2 regions of the Enterococcus camelliae genome follow, and region 2 is predicted to be linked to the other one. Evidence: a T-box and tRNA genes for the amino acid it is inferred to sense, from the RefSeq annotation. Region 2 holds a T-box; the other holds one or more tRNA genes.
What was found. The T-box of region 2 lies ahead of serS (serine--tRNA ligase). A T-box ahead of a tRNA ligase gene usually reads a tRNA of that ligase, here a tRNA-Ser.

Region 1: it has a tRNA-Ser gene. The T-box ahead of serS (serine--tRNA ligase) is inferred to sense a tRNA for this amino acid. The anticodon was not compared.

The regions. Positions count from the first base shown of each region.
Region 1 is NZ_JBHUMO010000005.1:11,541-21,093, reverse strand. It holds gene ACFSR0_RS01105 (TVP38/TMEM64 family protein) at 108-704, opposite strand; gene ACFSR0_RS01100 (threonine/serine exporter family protein) at 861-1,310, opposite strand; gene ACFSR0_RS01095 (threonine/serine exporter family protein) at 1,310-2,068, opposite strand; gene ACFSR0_RS01090 (TetR/AcrR family transcriptional regulator) at 2,248-2,802, shown strand; tRNA gene ACFSR0_RS01085 (tRNA-Ser) at 2,916-3,003, shown strand; gene ACFSR0_RS01080 (glycosyltransferase family 8 protein) at 3,197-4,024, shown strand; gene ACFSR0_RS01075 (DNA topology modulation protein FlaR) at 4,032-4,538, shown strand; gene ACFSR0_RS01070 (Cof-type HAD-IIB family hydrolase) at 4,633-5,436, opposite strand; gene ACFSR0_RS01065 (NCS2 family permease) at 5,693-7,129, shown strand; gene ACFSR0_RS01060 (helix-turn-helix domain-containing protein) at 7,892-8,407, shown strand; gene ACFSR0_RS01055 (multidrug efflux MFS transporter) at 8,767-9,553, shown strand, end outside.
Region 2 is NZ_JBHUMO010000072.1:130,490-140,042, reverse strand. It holds gene ACFSR0_RS11875 (sensor histidine kinase) at 1-1,107, shown strand, start outside; T-box leader at 1,145-1,349, shown strand; gene serS (serine--tRNA ligase) at 1,407-2,687, shown strand; gene ACFSR0_RS11865 (polysaccharide deacetylase family protein) at 2,947-4,401, shown strand; gene guaB (IMP dehydrogenase) at 4,576-6,060, opposite strand; gene ACFSR0_RS11855 (DUF1129 domain-containing protein) at 6,281-6,979, opposite strand; gene ychF (redox-regulated ATPase YchF) at 7,004-8,104, opposite strand; gene ACFSR0_RS11845 (DUF951 domain-containing protein) at 8,112-8,300, opposite strand; gene ACFSR0_RS11840 (ParB/RepB/Spo0J family partition protein) at 8,326-9,213, opposite strand; gene ACFSR0_RS11835 (ParA family protein) at 9,203-9,553, opposite strand, start outside.

The DNA.
Region 1 (9,553 bases), on a different contig from region 2:
TCCCTCCAGAAAATAAAAAAAAACATCTAAATGGTGGCTACGCAATGGTTTGTCAAAAAAGCTCTGACAACTGGTAGTCACCACTTAGGAATGTTAAGTGTTTATAGTTAACCAAGTAAACTAGATAAAAATGTTCCGCCATAAATAAGCGCAAGGCTGTAAAGATAAATTGAGAAAGGTTTGGCCAAGAAAATAATGAAGGCATATCGCTTAAAGGATATCTTCGTAAGACCTGCCATCAAACAGAGTGCATCATCTGGTGCAACTGGTAAGAAAATGGCTAATGCGAAAAATCGTTCAAACCGTTTTTCATTTGTTAACCAATTCGAATATTTGTTATAAGTGTGTTCACTCATCATGCTTAATATGAACGGTTTGCCATAACGCCGTGCTAACAGAAAAATAATCAAGGAACCGACGCAAATGCCAATGTAATTGTATAGAAAACCAGCATAAGGTCCAAATATTAACACACCAGCGGCAGTTGAAATACCACCTGGAATAATTGGAATAACAACCTGCAATATTTGGATAAGAATAAAGATGATTGGACCAATAACTGTCGACGTGCCAACTAATCCTCTTAATGAATTAATGTCTTTAAAAACACCAAGATTGTAAAAATAGACAGCCAAAGCTACGGAAAAACCGATACCTATTACTGAAATGATGTTTATAATCCGTCGTGAAATTGCTACATTCATTCTTTCTGTCCCCCTTTATTGTTTATTTTCTCTATCATAAACAGAAAAACCGAAAAATACTAGTAAAATCATCGAAATGTTACGAACGGTTTTGTAAGATAGCACGATGATTTCTCAACACCATTATACCAATTGCTCTTAACAAATAAATGGGACTTACGAACGATTTTTTTTAACATAGTGCCATTTTAAAACCAATTGTTCTACCAAACTTGTCATCATGAATGCAGCTGCAATTGCGCCAGCTGTTAGAATGACCGTCAACATATTCTGAACGCCCACTCCTGAATTACCCAAAACAAATTCTCTGACTGCTTGGTAAGCTGGTGCGCCAGGAACTAATGGGACAATACTGGGAACAATAAAGATAATCATGGGCATTTTTTTTCTTCTTGAGAAGTAAACACTTGCCAATCCTATGAAAAACGCCGCAAAAAAATTGGCAGAACCAATCCCAAAGGAATGTTCTCGAAGGAAAAGAAAGATTAGCCAACTAATCATTCCTGTTATACCACAAGCATGCAAGGCCTTTCTAGGGATGTTTGTTAGCACACCAAAGGCGATAGTTCCCAAATAACTAAGTAATAATTGCATCAACCAGTTCATTAAAGAAGCCCTCCTAAAAGCGTTAATGCCGTTGCAATTCCAACGGCAATGGCAGAAGCAACGATAATTGCCTCAGTACCTCTAGCTTGACCGCTGATAATATGCCCGGCGAGGATATCCCGAAAAGAGTTGGTGATAGCTACTCCTGGAACCAATGGCATAACACCTCCAATGATGATATGATCGGCGTTCATTGACTGAAAAAAATGACCCAATAAAATAGCAATAACGCCAATCAAAAATGAGGCAAAAAACATATCAAAAAAGCGCAATTCTATACGTTTTTTTATAAAGATGCTAACAAAAAAGCCCGAGGCACCTACCAAAAAAGTCGGGAAAAATTCCATCCAAGTACCACCAAAGGCATACATTAGCGTACTGCTGACGATGCCTGCACAAATAATCTGTAAATACAAAGGAAAGGACGGCGTATGTTGGTTGGCTTCTTTTAACGAGTGATTCAACGTTTGAAGCGTTATTTTATTCTCTGCAAATTCGCGCGAGAGTCGATTAACAGCCACGACTTTCTCAAGATTAATCAAACGATCGCCCACACTTTCAATCTGCGTCAATTGTTGATTACGAAAACTCATAAAAATACCTGTGGCAGTGACATAGCTGACACTTTTGGGTTCACCACCATTTTTTGCAATCCGATTCATGGTATCTTCTACTCGATAGACCTCAGAACCATTTTCCATCATGATTCGTCCAGCAAGAAGACATGTTTCCATTAATAAATCACGTGAGTCTGTCATGAAACCCTCTCCTCAATTTGTTAAAATAATGCAACTACAGTTTACCCTTTCAAAGAAATCGCGACAAGATTAGATTAAAGAAACTTTGATAAAAAAACAAATAACCTTTGCTTTTTTTGGGCTATCTTTTAAAATAAGAGTAAGATAGTTGCAAGTAGTCTACGGATAGGAGGGAGTTTATGCGTCATAAGGTCTATACAAAAGAGCAAATTCTAAAAGCAGCACGTAAATTGGTAGCAGAAAGTGGCTTTGAACATTTCACCGCACGTAATATTGCAAAAAAAATGGGAGGGTCAACCCAACCCATCTACATGCACTTTAAAAGTATGAATGAGTTGAAACGAACACTTATTGAGCAATTACTCGATGAAATTGGCATAGACGTACCACCTACAAACAAAGATGAAAAAGCAACTCTGGCTGAGTGGACTCGTTACATTGATTTCGCTCAAACCAACCCACAAATTTTTAAAGCGCTATTTTTTGAAAATAGTGGGTCAGGTACTGAACTGTACCAACAATCGATGGCATATTTTTTGAAAAACCATGAAATACTAGTGCCTGAACATGGTGATTTATCTGAAGAAGCTATTGGTCATCTACACGACCGTATGTGGATAGCCTCAACAGGCATGGCACTTTTAAAGAAATCCGGTATTATTCATCCGTCACTTGAGCAAGAAAAGAAATTGTTGGAACAATTTGTGGCACTCTTGGGCGTTCCTAAAAAATAAAAAAACAGAGATTTCTTTATTTAGTATAGTGGAAATAAAGGAATTCTCTGATGGCTTCTCTTTATAAAAAAACACTTGACTTTTAAATCTGAAAAGAAGAAAATAATGGTCATGGAGAGTTGGCAGAGTGGTAATGCACTGGACTCGAAATCCAGCGAGCCGGCTTATACCGGTGCACGGGTTCAAATCCCGTACTCTCCTTAATAGCAATGATTGCGGTGGACGACATCTATAGTTGTTCACCGCTTTTTATGAAAAAGGACCGCTTTGTCAAAGATTAAAAATAGATTTTAGCAGATTGCCGTAGCATGATGCGGAGGATCTTTTTTACCATAAAAATTGGAAAAGGTTGATGTATAATAAAAGTAATAAGTAAAAAAGGAGAGACAAAGGAATGAGTGAGTACAACTTCTTATTTTCGATTGACGACTCTTATGTTGAACAATTAAAAACGACTTTACTATCTATTAAGACGGCAAGTAAGGAAGGGGAAACAATCCATGCCTATGTGATGGTGAAAAAAACATTGCACAAGATGACTGAGCTATCAGTTTTTTGTCAAAAACAAGGTATTCTTTATCATCCCATTCTGGTAAATCCCCATGATTTTAAAGAAGCGCCTGTTTCCGAACGTTATCCGGATACCATTTACTATCGTTTATTGGCACATGAATATCTTCCTGAAGACTTACAAACAATTTTGTACCTTGATGCAGATATCCTGTGTCTAAACAACTGGAAGTCTGTATTTGAATTTGATTTAGGCAATAATTTGTATGGGGCATGTAGTCATGCTAAACTGACCAACTTAACCAATGTTATCAATAAGGTTCGGTTAAAGAGTTATGAATCTGAAGGCTATTTCAATTCAGGCGTGCTACTTATGAACCTTCCCATGATTCGAAAAAAGGTAAAAAGAGCTGATATTTATCAATTTATAAGTGAAAATACATTTAATTTGTTATTGCCAGATCAAGATGTTTTAAATGCGTTGTATGGCGATCGAATTGTCTCTTTACCAGATGAGAAATATAATTACGATGTGCGAAAGAAGACAACTTATGAATTAATAAGCAAAGGAAAGTGGACGCTTGATTGGGTGATTGGCGAAACTGTTTTTCTGCATTTTTGTGGTAAAGAAAAACCATGGGATCCAAACTATACTGGGAGATTCGCTAGTTTGTATAAATATTTTGCTAATCAAGCAAGGAAAGTAGAGTGAAATTAAAATGAAAGTGTTGGTTATGGGGTATAGTGGTAGTGGAAAATCCACATTGGCTAGAACCATTGCCTTAGATAGGCAATTGCCACTTTTGCATATGGATCAAGTGAACTTTGTTGATAACTGGCACGAAAGAGATAACGTAGAATCAGAAACACTGGTAAAATCTTTTATAAGTCAAGAAAACTGGGTAATTGATGGAAATTATCGGAAATTTTTTTATGAAGAACGATTGGAAAAAGCCGATAAAATTTATCTTCTTTTGTTTTCGAGGTGGAATTGTCTGTGGCGTGTTCTAAAACGAACAAAGCAATACTTTGGACGAAGTCGTCCAGATATGGCGGATAATTGCCCAGAAAAGCTAGATTGGGAATTTCTGCTGTGGATTCTATACTATGGTAGAACAAAAGATAAACGAGCTAGTTACCAATCGATTAAACAAACGTACGGTGAGAAAGTTGTCATGATCCGCAATCAACGAGAATTAGATAATATTTACCAAACGATTTCATAAAATAAGGAAGAGGTTCGTACGTATTTCGAGTAGCAACACTGAATTCAATCAAATAAAAAATGTGAGCGATGAAAGTGGGAATCGCTCACGTTTTTTATAATGCTAAATATTTTTCCAAATAATCGGCCAAACCATCCTCGTCGTTTGTTTTTTCCGTAATATCATTTGCATAAGACTTTAATTGATCTGTGCCATTTTTCATCACGACACCCCAGCCAGCATAGTCAATTAACTCTACATCATTGTGTTCATCACCGAATGCAATGACATCTTTTTGAGGAATTTTTAGGGACTGTGCGATGATGTCTACACCCATAGCTTTTTGAACACCTTTGGGAACAACTTCTAAAATAGCATTTGGGCCACCCCATGTACGCACGTCAATCTCATCTTTAAATTCAGACATCAACTTTTCTGATGTTTGCGAAGCATATTCATGTTTGGTTTTCAATAACAGCGAAGTAGGGTTGCTTGAAAGATTTTTAAAAAGATTCGTTGTTAAAATTTTATCTGCTGCAAAGAAATGGGGCTCCACCCCTTCAATTTGATCAACGTAAAATGATTGTCTATTTTCAGCTGCCACAAAATCAAGCTTTAGCTCTTGTTTTTTTTCCAAAATCGAAAATGCTATTTCTCTTTTAATGGAATGTTCTTTTTCAAAAGGCCACTGTTGATTTGGCAAATGAACTAGTGCACCATTGAAATTAACCATCGGAGAAGTCAATGCTAATTGTTGATAAAATTGAGAACTCATCCGATAGGGCCTACCTGTGGCGATACTCACAACATTGCCTGCGGAAACAACTTTTTTCAAAACAGTTTCAGTTCGTTTGGTAATGAGTGATTGAGCATTTAAGGTGGTGCCATCCAAATCAATAGCAATTAATTTTCTTGTCATGTTCGTTCTCCTTTCTCGTCAAATCGACGTCAGTTAAGTGTAACATAATTAAAAAAAATGACAAATGAAATTAAATAGTAGATCTAGGTAAAACACGAACATTAAGACCGGCTTATTCATTTTTTTGCAAACAAATCCTTGAAAAAGAAAACTTGATTCGATATAATCACTAAATGTAAAGGATATAAACGAATATTTTTTGTTTTTTTTATGTGTTTGTTTGTGTTTTTATATTGATGAATTAGGAGTGAACATGATGGAAAAGTTTTTCAAATTAAAGGAAAACAACACAACTGTTTCAACGGAGGTTATGGCCGGGTTAACAACATTCTTTGCGATGAGCTATATTTTGTTCGTGAATCCGAGTATTTTATCCGCTACAGGAATGCCGTTCCAAGCTGTTTTTTTGGCAACAATCATTTCTTCAATTATCGGTACACTGGTTATGGGGCTGTTTGCTAATGTTCCTTATGCGCAAGCTCCCGGCATGGGATTAAATGCCTTTTTCACATTCACAGTTGTTATAGGGTTGGGTTACAAATGGCAAGAGGCACTTGCCATGGTATTTATTTGTGGTCTTATTAATATTTTTATCACCGTAACAAAAATTCGAAAGTTAATTATTTATTCTATACCAGAAAGTTTACAACATGCCATTAGTGGTGGGATTGGGATTTTTATCGCTTATGTAGGTCTTAAAAACGCGAATTTATTAAATTTCAGTGCAGATTCCGCGACGATTACAAGCTCAGTTGTAAAAGATGGCGCCGCTACAAACGTAAATATGAACGGTGGAATCGTTCCAGCATTAGCGAATTTTAATAATGCACCTGTTCTATTGGCTATTATTGGGTTAGCAATTATGGCAGTATTGGTAGTTATCAATGTTCGTGGAGCAGTTATTATCGGTATTTTGGTAACGACAATTATTGGTATATTTATGGGTGTAGTCGATCTTAGTACAATCGATTGGCATGCCAATTCATTAGGAAGTTCTTTTAAAGAATTGGGAACAACTTTTGGTGCAGCATTTGGTGACCAAGGAATGCAATCATTATTTAGTAATGCTTCCAAAATTCCGCAAGTATTAATGACAATCATTGCGTTTAGTCTTTCAGATACATTTGACACAATTGGAACATTTATTGGAACTGGTCGTCGTACAGGTATCTTTTCAAAAGCTGATGAAGATGCGTTGGAAGATAGCAAGGGCTTTAACACGAAAATGGATAAAGCTTTGTTTGCAGATGCAATTGCGACATCAATTGGTGCAATTTTTGGTACATCAAATACCACAACCTACGTTGAATCTGCTGCTGGTATCGGAGCAGGTGGACGTACTGGATTAACGTCAGTCGTTGTGGCTATTCTATTTGCCATTAGTAGTTTCTTCTCTCCATTAATTTCGGTCGTGCCAAGTCAAGCGACTGCACCAGCATTGATTCTAGTTGGTGTGATGATGATGGCTTCCTTCAAAGATATTAATTGGGTTGATATGGAAGAAGCTCTACCGGCATTTTTCGCTTCTGTTTTCATGGGATTATGTTATAGCATCTCTTACGGAATTGCAGCTGGATTTATCTTCTATGCGATTGTCAAAGTTGCTAAAGGAAAATCGAAAGAAGTTTCAACTATTCTATGGATTGTTGATGCCTTGTTCATTCTGAACTTTATTATCTTAGCTGTATTATAGTGAAGAGGTAAATGAAGTTCATAGCATTTCTACGATAGATTAAATTTGATAAACAGCTAGACCTACCATATTAGATCAACAGTCTAATTTTGGTAGGTCTTTTTTGTTTATTTTTTTGAATGAATCTAGCGCTGGATTTAAAAAATTCCTTGTATTAATTTACTTATTGCCACTAGACAGACTAATCCAAATGAACGTTTGCTTTCTGGCCCTGCGAAATTGTATTTTTTCTTTATAGTGTACGAAGTAAGGATTATTGCTAATGGTAGTATATAATCTGCCAAATTCAACATAATATTATTCATATCTTGAAAAAAAGAAAAAACTATAACTATAATAATGGAGCAACTGTTAACATAGGTATACTCTTCAATCTTCATGGTGTGATTCACTTCGTTATACTCTCACTTTCTATCTGAAACGATTGTCGGGATAGTTTAATGATCACTTATTTCGTGAAGATTTTGGCTCGTTTATTTTTTTGAAAAGAAGGTGTTCATTCAATCTATTGTAAGCGCATCAAAAAAAGGGCGATATTGCCAACGAATTATTGAAGAATTAGTATTTTTTTGTCTTTGTATTTATTTGTCCTTTAGTGTGTTGTTATGTAAGTTTTATAGTAATTTTGGAGAAAACAGGCAAAAAACCCTTTTGCGCTTTTTAGGTGCAGGATTTAATGATGCTTTGATGGTAAAATTTAGGTACTATTTTATAACTGGGAGGTAAAAAATGAAATTTTGTTCACTACTTAAAACTCATTGAATGGATCATCATCTAACACAGGAGCAATTGGCTGATAAACTGCATCTTTCACATCAAACGATTTCGAAATGGGAAACAGGAATCAACACCCCTAGCATTGACAATCTGCTATTATTAAGTGACTTATATAATATTCCTTTGGATGAGTTGATTCGAGGTAGTAGATATTTTCAAAAACCCTTTTTAGTTGGAAAGAAGATGTCGAGATGGACATTTTTGAAAATAAGTATTAGTTGGTTCACAATCGTTTCTATTTTGACTGGATTTAGTTTTCAACCGTGGTGGCTATTTTTGTTACTTTTTGTACTAGGTGCACTAAATTGTTTCTCCCTTTTAGTGGGTAATTATTGGATAGTCACTCAGAAATCAATTGATTATTGTAACTATTCCAAATTACCTATCAAAAAAATACAACAAATATTTGGAATGCTAATCAAAAAAATGTTACAGAGACAAGCATCTTTTACCAAGAGATACAAAATTTTGAACTCATTTACAATAATAAACAAAGGATGAGCCCATTTGATATAAATCCTGACGATTTTTCGATTCAGTTAACAATTAAAAATTCCGAGAAGTTGAAGTTACTAATTCCACAAAATTTTACGGAATATCTTCCGCAAATGGTTTCTTTTATCGAAAAGAAAGGAATCAATATTATTGACAAAAATCATTTGATTTCAGCTATTCTGAATGAGAAAAACTTATACGACTATATGCATGAAAAAACTTCAAAATAAAAAAGTAGCACTCTTTATCGTTTTAAGATTAAATAAAGGAAGATGAAAACTTCGTTGAAACCAACGGATTTTCGCCTTTTCGTATTTCTATTTTTCTGAAAATGGGCTATAGTGGATGAGAAAGAAGGTTTGTCTATGGGGATTGATTGGAAACGAAATTTATATATTTCTTGGATTGGTTGCTTCTTTACAGGTGCGAGTTTTAGTTTGGTGATGCCATTTCTTCCACTATATGTTGAAGAATTAGGTGCGCCCAAGAGTCAAGTGGAGTTTTTTGCTGGGTTGGCTTTATCAGTGACTGCACTAGCAGCAGCAATTGTTGCACCACTGTGGGGAAATCTGGCTGATCAGAAAGGGCGCAGGTTGATGATGATTCGTGCATCGGCTGGTATGACGCTTACGATGGGATCGCTAGCATTTGTTCCAAATGTTTATTGGCTACTTATAATGCGCTTTATGACCGGTGTTTTATCCGGATACATACCAAATGCAACAGCATTGATCGCTTCTCAAGCACCAAAAGAAAAAAGCGGCTGGGCATTAGGCACGTTAGCGACTGGGGCTATTGCAGGAAATTTGATTGGGCCATCTTTAGGGGGACTACTAGCGGAACTTTTCGGAATGAGAAGTGTATTTATGATTACTGGTACTGTTCTGTCTATTACACTATTGTTGACTATTTTTCTAGTAAAAGAAAATTTTCAACCAATTGAAAAAAAACATATGGTTCCAATGTCTGATATATTCAAACAAATGAAGAATGTTAAGATTATTTTTGGCTTGTTTTTAACTTCTCTTATTTTGCAATTGGGTATTACTAGTATCAGTCCAATCCTAACCCTTTACATTCGAGAGTTGAGTGGAAATGGGAAAAATGTCTTGTTGACGAGTGGGATTATTGTATCCATCGTTGGAGTTTCAG
Region 2 (9,553 bases):
ATTGTAACGATTGTTTTGCTTCTACTGCTAAACGTAGCCATTGTAGTAATTCTTTCAAATTTAGTGAATAGCGCTCCTTCTTTACAAGATGCTGTTTTTCAAGCGCGTTATATTTTTGCTGAGAATTTCAAAACAGATATTTTTTTAAATGGTCGTTACATTCTGTTTCCCCTTTTTTTATTATTAGATGGTATCGTTTTGTACTGGCGTTTAATTCGCCGTTATCGTCAAATGCAACTTCGCCACATTATTAGTGAATTACATTATATTGCAGAGGGAAACTACGATCATCGCATCCCTTTTGAATTAAGTGGTGATTTAAATCGTGTCGTGACAAGTGTTAACGGCTTAGTTGACAGTACCGTGGCTGCAATTGAAGATGAGCGAAAAATTGAAAAATCTAAAGATGAATTAATTACCAATGTCAGCCATGATATTCGCACCCCTCTTACGTCAATTATTGGTTACTTGGGCTTGATTGAAGATCGACAATACCATTCTGAAGAAGAATTATTGAAATACACTCATACAGCTTATATAAAAGCAAAACAAATGAAATCACTGGTAGATGATTTATTTGAATATACAAAAGTGAGACAACCTAGCAATCCTCTTCATGTCATTTCTTTTGATATGGTGCAATTAATTGAACAACTAGCTGCCGATTTTGAACTAGAAGCGAATAAAAAGGGGATTACTATTCAAACAATGGCCAATCCAGAACAAATCATGATGGATGGAGACACGGAAAAACTAGTACGTGTATTTAGCAATCTTTTAACAAATGCCTTTAAGTATGGCAAAAATGCGACTACAATTATGATGGATGCCGAAAAAATTGGAACGGAAGTTGTTGTAACGGTTAAAAACAATGGCAAAATGATTCCGAAACGCTCGTTAGATCTCTTGTTTGACCGTTTTTATCGAGTAGAAGAATCCCGATCACAAGAAACCGGCGGAACCGGACTTGGATTAGCTATCGCCCAAAGTATCGTAGCGTTACACGGTGGATATATTTATGCAACATCAAATCCAGAATGGACTGCTTTCATTATTCATCTACCGCTACAAGCAAATACTTTGGTTGCAAAACATAGCAATAGTTGACGAATACCAATTTTTCAGCTATGCTAAAGAAAATTTAATAGCAATAGACATGGAACCTAGTACAGGTTGTTTCTTTCCAAGAGAGCTAATGGATGGTGGAAATTAGCATGAAGCAAGATTGGAATCCAGTTCTTTTATATGTATCTTTTGAAAAAGAGATCCTATTTCTCAGGTTACGAGATTTCAAGTGCAGCGATGAGCTGAACTTGGGTGGTACCGCGAATAACTACTTCGTCCCAAGCATTTTTTGGGAATGGAGTAGTCTTTTTTTTAGAAAATTTATTGGAGGAGGAACAAAAATGTTAGATATAAAAGTGATTCGACAAAATATTGAACAAGTAAAAGCGAAACTAGCCACTCGGGGTGTACCTGAAGCGAAACTAAATGAATTTGTTGCGCTTGATGAAGAACGCCGTCGTCTATTAGTTGAAACAGAAGAGCTAAAAAAAGAAAGAAATGATGTCTCAGGCGAGATAGCACAATTGAAACGAGCAAAAGAAGATGCAACAGCTAAAATTGAAGAAATGAAACAAGTAGGTCAAAAAATCAAAGAACTGGATGGCACCCTAGCAACCATCGATGAAAAATTAACTGAGATTGCTGTGACATTACCGAATATTCCGAATGACAGTGTGCCAATCGGTGTAGATGAAAATGATAATGTGGAAGTACGACGGTGGCATAAAACTCGTGAATTTGATTTTGAACCAAAACCTCATTGGGAAGTAGCTGAAAACTTAGGAATTCTGGATTTTGAACGTGGCGCAAAAGTTTCAGGTAGTCGCTTTGTTTATTATAAAGGGTTAGGTGCCCGTTTAGAACGAGCTCTTTACAATTTTATGCTTGATTTACATGTTTACGAACAAGGCTACACAGAGATGATTACTCCTTATATCGTCAATAGTCAGGCAATGTTTGGCACCGGACAATTTCCGAAATTTAAAGAAGATGTCTTCCAATTAGAAAACACTGATTTAACACTTATTCCAACTGCGGAAGTCCCTTTGACAAATTATTACAGTCAAGAAATTTTGGATGAAAAAGATTTACCCATCTATTTTACTGCGTTAAGCCCTTCTTTCCGTTCGGAAGCTGGAAGTGCGGGTCGTGACACTCGTGGGTTGATTCGCTTGCACCAATTCAATAAAGTAGAAATGGTCAAGTTCAGCGATGCCGATCATTCTTATGAAGAATTAGAAAAAATGACCCAAAATGCCGAAGAAATTCTACAAAAACTTGAACTACCTTATCGCGTTGTCGCACTTTCAACGGGTGATATGGGCTTTTCTGCAGCGAAAACTTATGATTTAGAAGTCTGGATTCCTGCTCAAAATACGTACCGTGAAATCAGTTCATGTTCAAATACAGAAGATTTCCAAGCACGTCGCGCGATGATTCGTTACCGCGATGCCAATGGAAAAATTCGTTATGTCCATACCTTGAATGGTTCAGGTTTAGCAGTTGGACGAACAGTTGCCGCTGTACTAGAAAATTATCAAAATGCAGACGGTAGTGTCACCATACCTGATGTTTTGGTGAACTACATGGGTGGCATCACCAAGATCACAAAAGATGCCTAAGAACTACTTGCCATTCAGCCTTTAGAACGTAAATCAGTTTGGTAAAGTTCGCCTGGAAGGTCTTAATCCAGTATGATTCACTAGGCGATGATTGGCTTTTTAAGAAATGTTATCAAGAACTTCACATTGGATTCCCTACAAGAGACACATGCTATTCTTTAGGGTATCCAATGTGAAGTCATTTTATTGGGTAATATTTTGTAATTGCTTTACAATTATGTTACAATTATTTCTTGAATATTTCATTTTGGAGGAAATTATGACAAAAAATTTTCGTAGTCAAAAGCATGCTCACTCTTCCCACAAACTTCTTGCCTTTCTAACTAGCAAATGGACATTCTTAGGCTCACTTTTCCTTTTATTAGGGGTGATTTTGCCAGTATGTTTTTATTTTATCTCGACAGTCAACCAGGAAACCATTGCCAAACAAAAAGAAGCGGCAGAAATTCAACTAATCAAGAAAGAACAACAAGCGCACTTTTCCCAAAATAGTGAGGTCAAAGTTGTCCGTGCAAAAGAAAGTGGCAAAATTACCTTACAAGACAAAAAGATACCAGCAACTGTTCAAGGAACAACAGAGGGGCAATTTCAAACTATTTTAAAAAAATGGCAAATGGCAGATGATGATTTGTTTGTATCCTTTATTCATCTCCAATCCTGTGCGCCTGCTGCTAGCAAGGTAGAAGCAGGAATGACCAAATATCAGTGGAATATCCGAAAAAAAACATTTGTCAAACAACAAGAAACAAAATTGCCTACTAACTATATTCAAACTGAAACCGGCGCACCGATTACGAGTCAGTTACTTTTGCAAAACAATCCACAAAATTTAGCACAGATTCATTTTGCGGTTCAACAAGCATTGCTTGATCAAGCAAAAAATCCCAAAGATATTCTGGATGATGTCTTAGCAATTCCTGCTTTTACTTGGCAAACACCGATAAACTACCGGCCAAAGGAATTAACCGTTGACGTTGCTAAACAAGGGATGTTGAATAAAACAACGATTCACTTGCCTTATACTGCAAGTCTCGCAGCGTCACTTAACCAAGCTTATCTGGATCCTACACTAGCACAAACCTTCGCAGCCAAACCGGAAGAGAATCAAAAGCAAATTGCTTTAACCTTCGATGATGGACCGAATCCAGAAACAACACCATCTATTTTAAATACCTTGAAAGCGAAAAATGTTCATGCCACTTTCTTTCAGTTAGGAAGCAATGCTGAACGCTATCCAAATCTTGTCAAACGTGTCGCTGAAGGAGGACATGAGATTGGTAGCCATACGTATCACCATTACAATTTGCCTAAATATCCACGTGCAACCATCCAAAAAGAAATCACTGATACGGATAAGGCTATTTATCTAGCAACTGGCAAATTACCAAAATTCATTCGTCCGCCATATGGAGCAGTAAATGCAACTGTCGCCGAAGTGGCAGGTAGACCCATCATTCAATGGAATATCGATTCTCGAGATTGGGCAACCAAAAATGCTGGAAAAACCATCACGCAGGTTCAGCAAACCATTACTAATAACGGTATTATACTGATGCATGATATCCAACCAAGTACCGCCGAAGCCTTGCCACAACTCATCGACTGGTTGACACAGCAGGGCTACAAATTAGTGACGATTGATCAACTACTCCAATCACAAGAAAAGCCTTACCATGAGTATTTTAGCGCTACAGATGAACGCGCAATTTCATAAATTGTTGACACATCTTTTCAATAATTTATGGGACCAACAGAAAAAAAGACTAACTCAGAAATCTTATGTAGCCTCTTTCCCCAAAAAATTAGGCTGTTTCGAAGTGAAGACATGAACCGACCGTCCAAAGTTAGAATGATACTCTAACTTGGACGGTCGGTTCAGTTTTCTTTCTTATGAATTAACAGAATAGTTTGGTGCTTCTTTTGTAATTTGTACGTCATGTGGATGAGATTCTTTCAATCCATTGCCACTCATTTGAATAAATTGGGCTTCTTCTCTTAATGCTTTTAAGTTGCTCGCTCCAACGTAGCCCATTCCAGCTTTCAAACCACCAATCATTTGGAAAAGGATATCCGCTACACTCCCTTTGTAAGCAACCCGTCCTTCAATTCCCTCTGGAACTAGCTTATTCGCTTCGTTCACACCTGATTGGAAATAACGATCACTCGAACCTTTTTCCATTGCTCCTAATGAACCCATTCCACGATACGTCTTGAAACGACGTCCTTGGTAAATCTCAAATTCACCTGGAGATTCATCCGTACCAGCCAACATACTTCCTAGCATAACCGCATGACCGCCAGCAGCTAACGCTTTGACGATATCACCGGAATACTTAATTCCACCGTCCGCAATAATCGCTTTTCCATATTGACGTGCAACCGAAGCGGAATCATAAATTGCCGTTAGTTGGGGAACCCCAACCCCTGCAACTACACGTGTCGTACAAATTGAGCCGGGACCAATCCCAACTTTCACTACATCTACACCCGCATCATACAAAGCTTTCGTTCCCTCAGCTGTCGCAACATTCCCAGCAATCAAGGTTGCTTCTGGAAATCTAGCACGAATTTCTGATACTTTTCGTAATACGCCTGCGCTATGACCATGTGCTGTATCAATGATGATGGCATCCGCTCCAGCTTCTAATAAAGCCTCTGCACGTTCAAACGTATCACTTGTTACTCCAACAGCGGCGGCAACCAATAAGCGACCATGCTCATCTTTTGCAGCATTAGGAAATTCGATGACCTTTTCGATGTCTTTAATGGTTATTAAGCCGCTCAACCGACCTTCTTTATCAATCAAAGGCAACTTTTCAATTTTATGCTGTTGCAACGTCTTTTCAGCTTCTTTTAAAGAAGTTCCCACTGGTGCAGTCACCAAATTGTCTTTTGTCATCACTTCTGAAATAGTTAAGGCATAATCAGTCACAAAACGTAAATCACGATTCGTTAAAATTCCAACTAGTTTTCGATTTTCTAAGGTTTCAACAATAGGAACGCCACTGATGCGATAACGACTCATCAATTCTTCTGCATCAGCAATGGTATGTTCTGGCGTTAAGAAAAACGGATCAATAATGACCCCACTTTCTGAACGTTTTACTTTTCTTACTTCATCAGCCTGGCTAGCAATACTCATATTTTTATGAATCACGCCTAGCCCACCTTGACGTGCCATTGCAATGGCCATCTTACTGTCTGTTACGGTATCCATACTGGCACTGATAATTGGAATATTTAATTGAATATTTTTTGCAAGCTGGACACTCATATCCACATCGTTTGGCAAAACATGACTTTCAGCAGGTATCAGTAACACATCATCGAACGTAAATCCCTTTTTGGCGAATTTTGATTCCCAGTTGGACATTTTCGTAACCACTCCTTCAAATCTTTTTTATTTTTATCAATGAAAATAGCAAAAAAGCCTAAACAAGTCAATAATTTCTTTTTGAAATGAGACCTCAACGATAATTTACTAAGAAACTTCACTTATTTTATCATTTAAACTTCTCAATCACACATGATTCTGCAAAAAACTATCCAACCATCGCAATTAAGACAATAGTTGAATAGTTTCCTTTTTTATTTTATTTTTTTGGTCGTTGTGTTGCCATGCTGCTTGCAATATTAAATTTTTTCTTTAGATAGAAACGAGCGACTAACGCAAACGCACCTAGCGCAATCGTAACGATTGGATGCAAAACAAAGTTCAATGGCGCTGGTAACAATTGGGTAACAGATAGCAGAGCAAACCAAACAAAGAAAGCTGCCATCAGAACCAGAATCGTTTTCCACATTTTCGGACGTTGACTACGATCAGCGCCTGGTTGTTCATATTTGTAAATATATTTGTACGAAAGATAAAACACCCATCCTCCTACAGCCGATGTTACTAACAAGGTGATAAACCCAAATGTTTGACTAGCACTCTTTGTTAACAAACTCATTAGCCCAGTTACTACACCAAACAAACCAAAAATGAGTAAGGTATTATCCAACCACATCCACCACGGCGAAGCATTCTCTTCAACAGGTGGTTCTGCTAAAAGACTATCCATTTTTTCAGAAACGGTCCCAAACAACTGACGCGCCGTTTTTCCCGCTTTTTGTTCTTTCACAAGGATTGGCAACATTTCATGAAGGGTTTTGGTTTGTTCTTCTTCCGAAAGATTTGCTGCTTTCATTGACTTTTTCAAATCAAAGATGTACTGCTCATTGCGTTTTGTCAGTTGCATTTCAAGCTCTCTATTTTCGCTGACATAGGAACGAAGTACTTCTGGTTCCATCTTATTTCCCCCTTATTTTCTTATCTATACATTAAATCGGAACAACATGACATCGCCGTCTTGTACAATATATTCTTTTCCTTCTAAACGGACACGCCCAGCTTCTTTAGCAGCGTGCATATTGCCGTAGTGATCCAAATCTTCGAATGAAACCGTCTCTGCTCGAATAAATCCACGTTCAAAATCAGAATGGATAATTCCAGCAGCTTGCGGAGCTTTGATGCCCTTGCGGAAAGTCCAGGCTCTCACTTCTTGTTCCCCTGCTGTAAAATACGTTGCCAATCCGAGTAAATCATATGCTGCTCGAATGAGTTTATCTAGGCCAGACTCTTCAATTCCTAGTGCTTCCAAAAACTCAGCCTTATCCTCTTCTTCCAGTTCAGCAATTTCTTCTTCTGCACGCGCACACACAACGATTACTTCTGCATTTTCGCTTGCTGCAAAATTGCGAACTTCTTGCACATAATGATTCCCCTCAAGATCTGCAACCTCTTCTTCTGCAACATTGGCTACATAAAGAACTGGTTTGGTTGTTAATAAGAATAAGCCTTTCACAATTTTTTGCTCTTCTTCATTAAACTCGATTGATCGCGCAGACAATCCTTCTTCCAAAACTGGTTTAATTTTATCAAGAACTGCTAGTTCGGCAACAGCTTGTTTATCTTTCGTCTTTGCTACCTTCGCCACACGGGTGTACCGTTTAGTAATCGAATCTAAATCCGCTAAAACCAACTCTAAGTTAATGGTATCAATATCTTCTAATGGATTGACCCGTCCTTCTACGTGGGTGATATTGTCGTCATCAAAACAACGAACAACATGGCAAATTGCATCCACTTGTCGAATATGACTCAAAAATTGATTTCCCAATCCTTCTCCTTTACTTGCACCGCGAACAATTCCCGCAATGTCTGTAAATTCAAATGTTGTTGGAACAGTTTTTTTCGGATGAATCAACTCTGTTAGACGTTGTAGTCGCCAATCTGGTACCTCAACCATTCCTACATTAGGGTCAATTGTCGCAAACGGATAATTAGCTGCTTCAGCTCCCGCTTTGGTAATTGCATTAAATAATGTCGATTTACCTACATTTGGTAGACCAACGATTCCAGCAGTCAATGCCATGTTTTCTTCACTCTTTCTTTGCTTTTTCTAGTACTTTTTTTAATTTTTTTTCAAATTCGCGGCGAGGCATCATAACAATATGTCCGCAGTTTTCACATTTTATCTTAATATCTGCCCCCATACGAATGATTTGCCAACGATTTGTTTGGCAAGCATGAGGTTTTTTCATCATCACAATGTCTCCAAAATCGTACATGCTCTACTCCTCCATTTATTCATTACTATGCTTCATCAAAATGAATCTCTAACAAATCCAAAATCCGTGTCAAATCACTTTGCGAAAGGTATTCAATCTCAATTTTCCCTTTTCCTTCTTTTTCACGAATTTCGACATTGGTACCAAACTTATCCATCAAACGATCTTCGCTTTCGCGTAAATAATAGGGCTTTTCCTTAATCATTCGTGGCACTTTTTTCTTGCCACCGGCCTCATTAGTTGCCGCAACCAATTGTTCTAATTGACGAACAGTTAGATTTTCTTTGACACAACGATTTGCCATCTTTAACATTTGATCTTTTTTCTTTAATCCTAAAAGTGTACGCGCTTGCCCCATTGATAAACGATCATCTTGGACCATTTCTTTTACCAGTTTTGGTAATGCCAACAGGCGCAAATAATTGGCTATGTACGGGCGGCTTTTTCCTAAGCGCTCGGCAACTTCCGCTTGGGTCAGTTTTAAGTTTTTCATTAGCATATCATACGCTTCTGCTTCCTCTAAAGGATTTAAATCTTCCCGTTGCAAGTTTTCTAAAACAGCGACTTGCATCATTGCTTCTTCATCAAACGAACGCACAATTGCTGGTATCGTTTCTTTTTTTGCTAATTTTGATGCCCGAAAACGTCGCTCACCAGCGATAATCTCATATCCTTTAACTGCTGATTTTCGAATAATAATTGGCTGAAATACTCCCGATTGACCGATAGAATTGGCTAGTTCTTGTAACGAAGATTCTTCAAATGTCTTTCTTGGTTGATACGGATTTGGTCGTAATTCATTTAAAGGAACTTCGATGACTTCATCTTTTTGGACATCTACCTCTTCCAAACTTGCCATATCTTGAAATAAAGCGTTAATTCCTTTTCCTAAACCTTTTCCTTTACTTTTCACGAGCCAACACTTCCTTTGCTAAAGCTTGATAAACTTCGGCACCTTTAGAACGAATATCATAGTCGATGATAGACAAACCATGACTGGGTGCTTCAGACAAACGAACATTTCTCGGAATAATGGTGTCATACACTTTTTCTTGAAAATAACGACGAACTTCTTCCACTACTTCAGCTCCTAAATTGGTTCGCGCATCATACATTGTCAACAACACCCCTTCAATTTCCAAGGTTGGATTAAAATGTTTTTGCACCAATCGAACTGTATTCAATAGTTGACTTAACCCTTCCAATGCATAGTATTCGCATTGAACGGGGATTAAAATTGCATCACTTGCGGT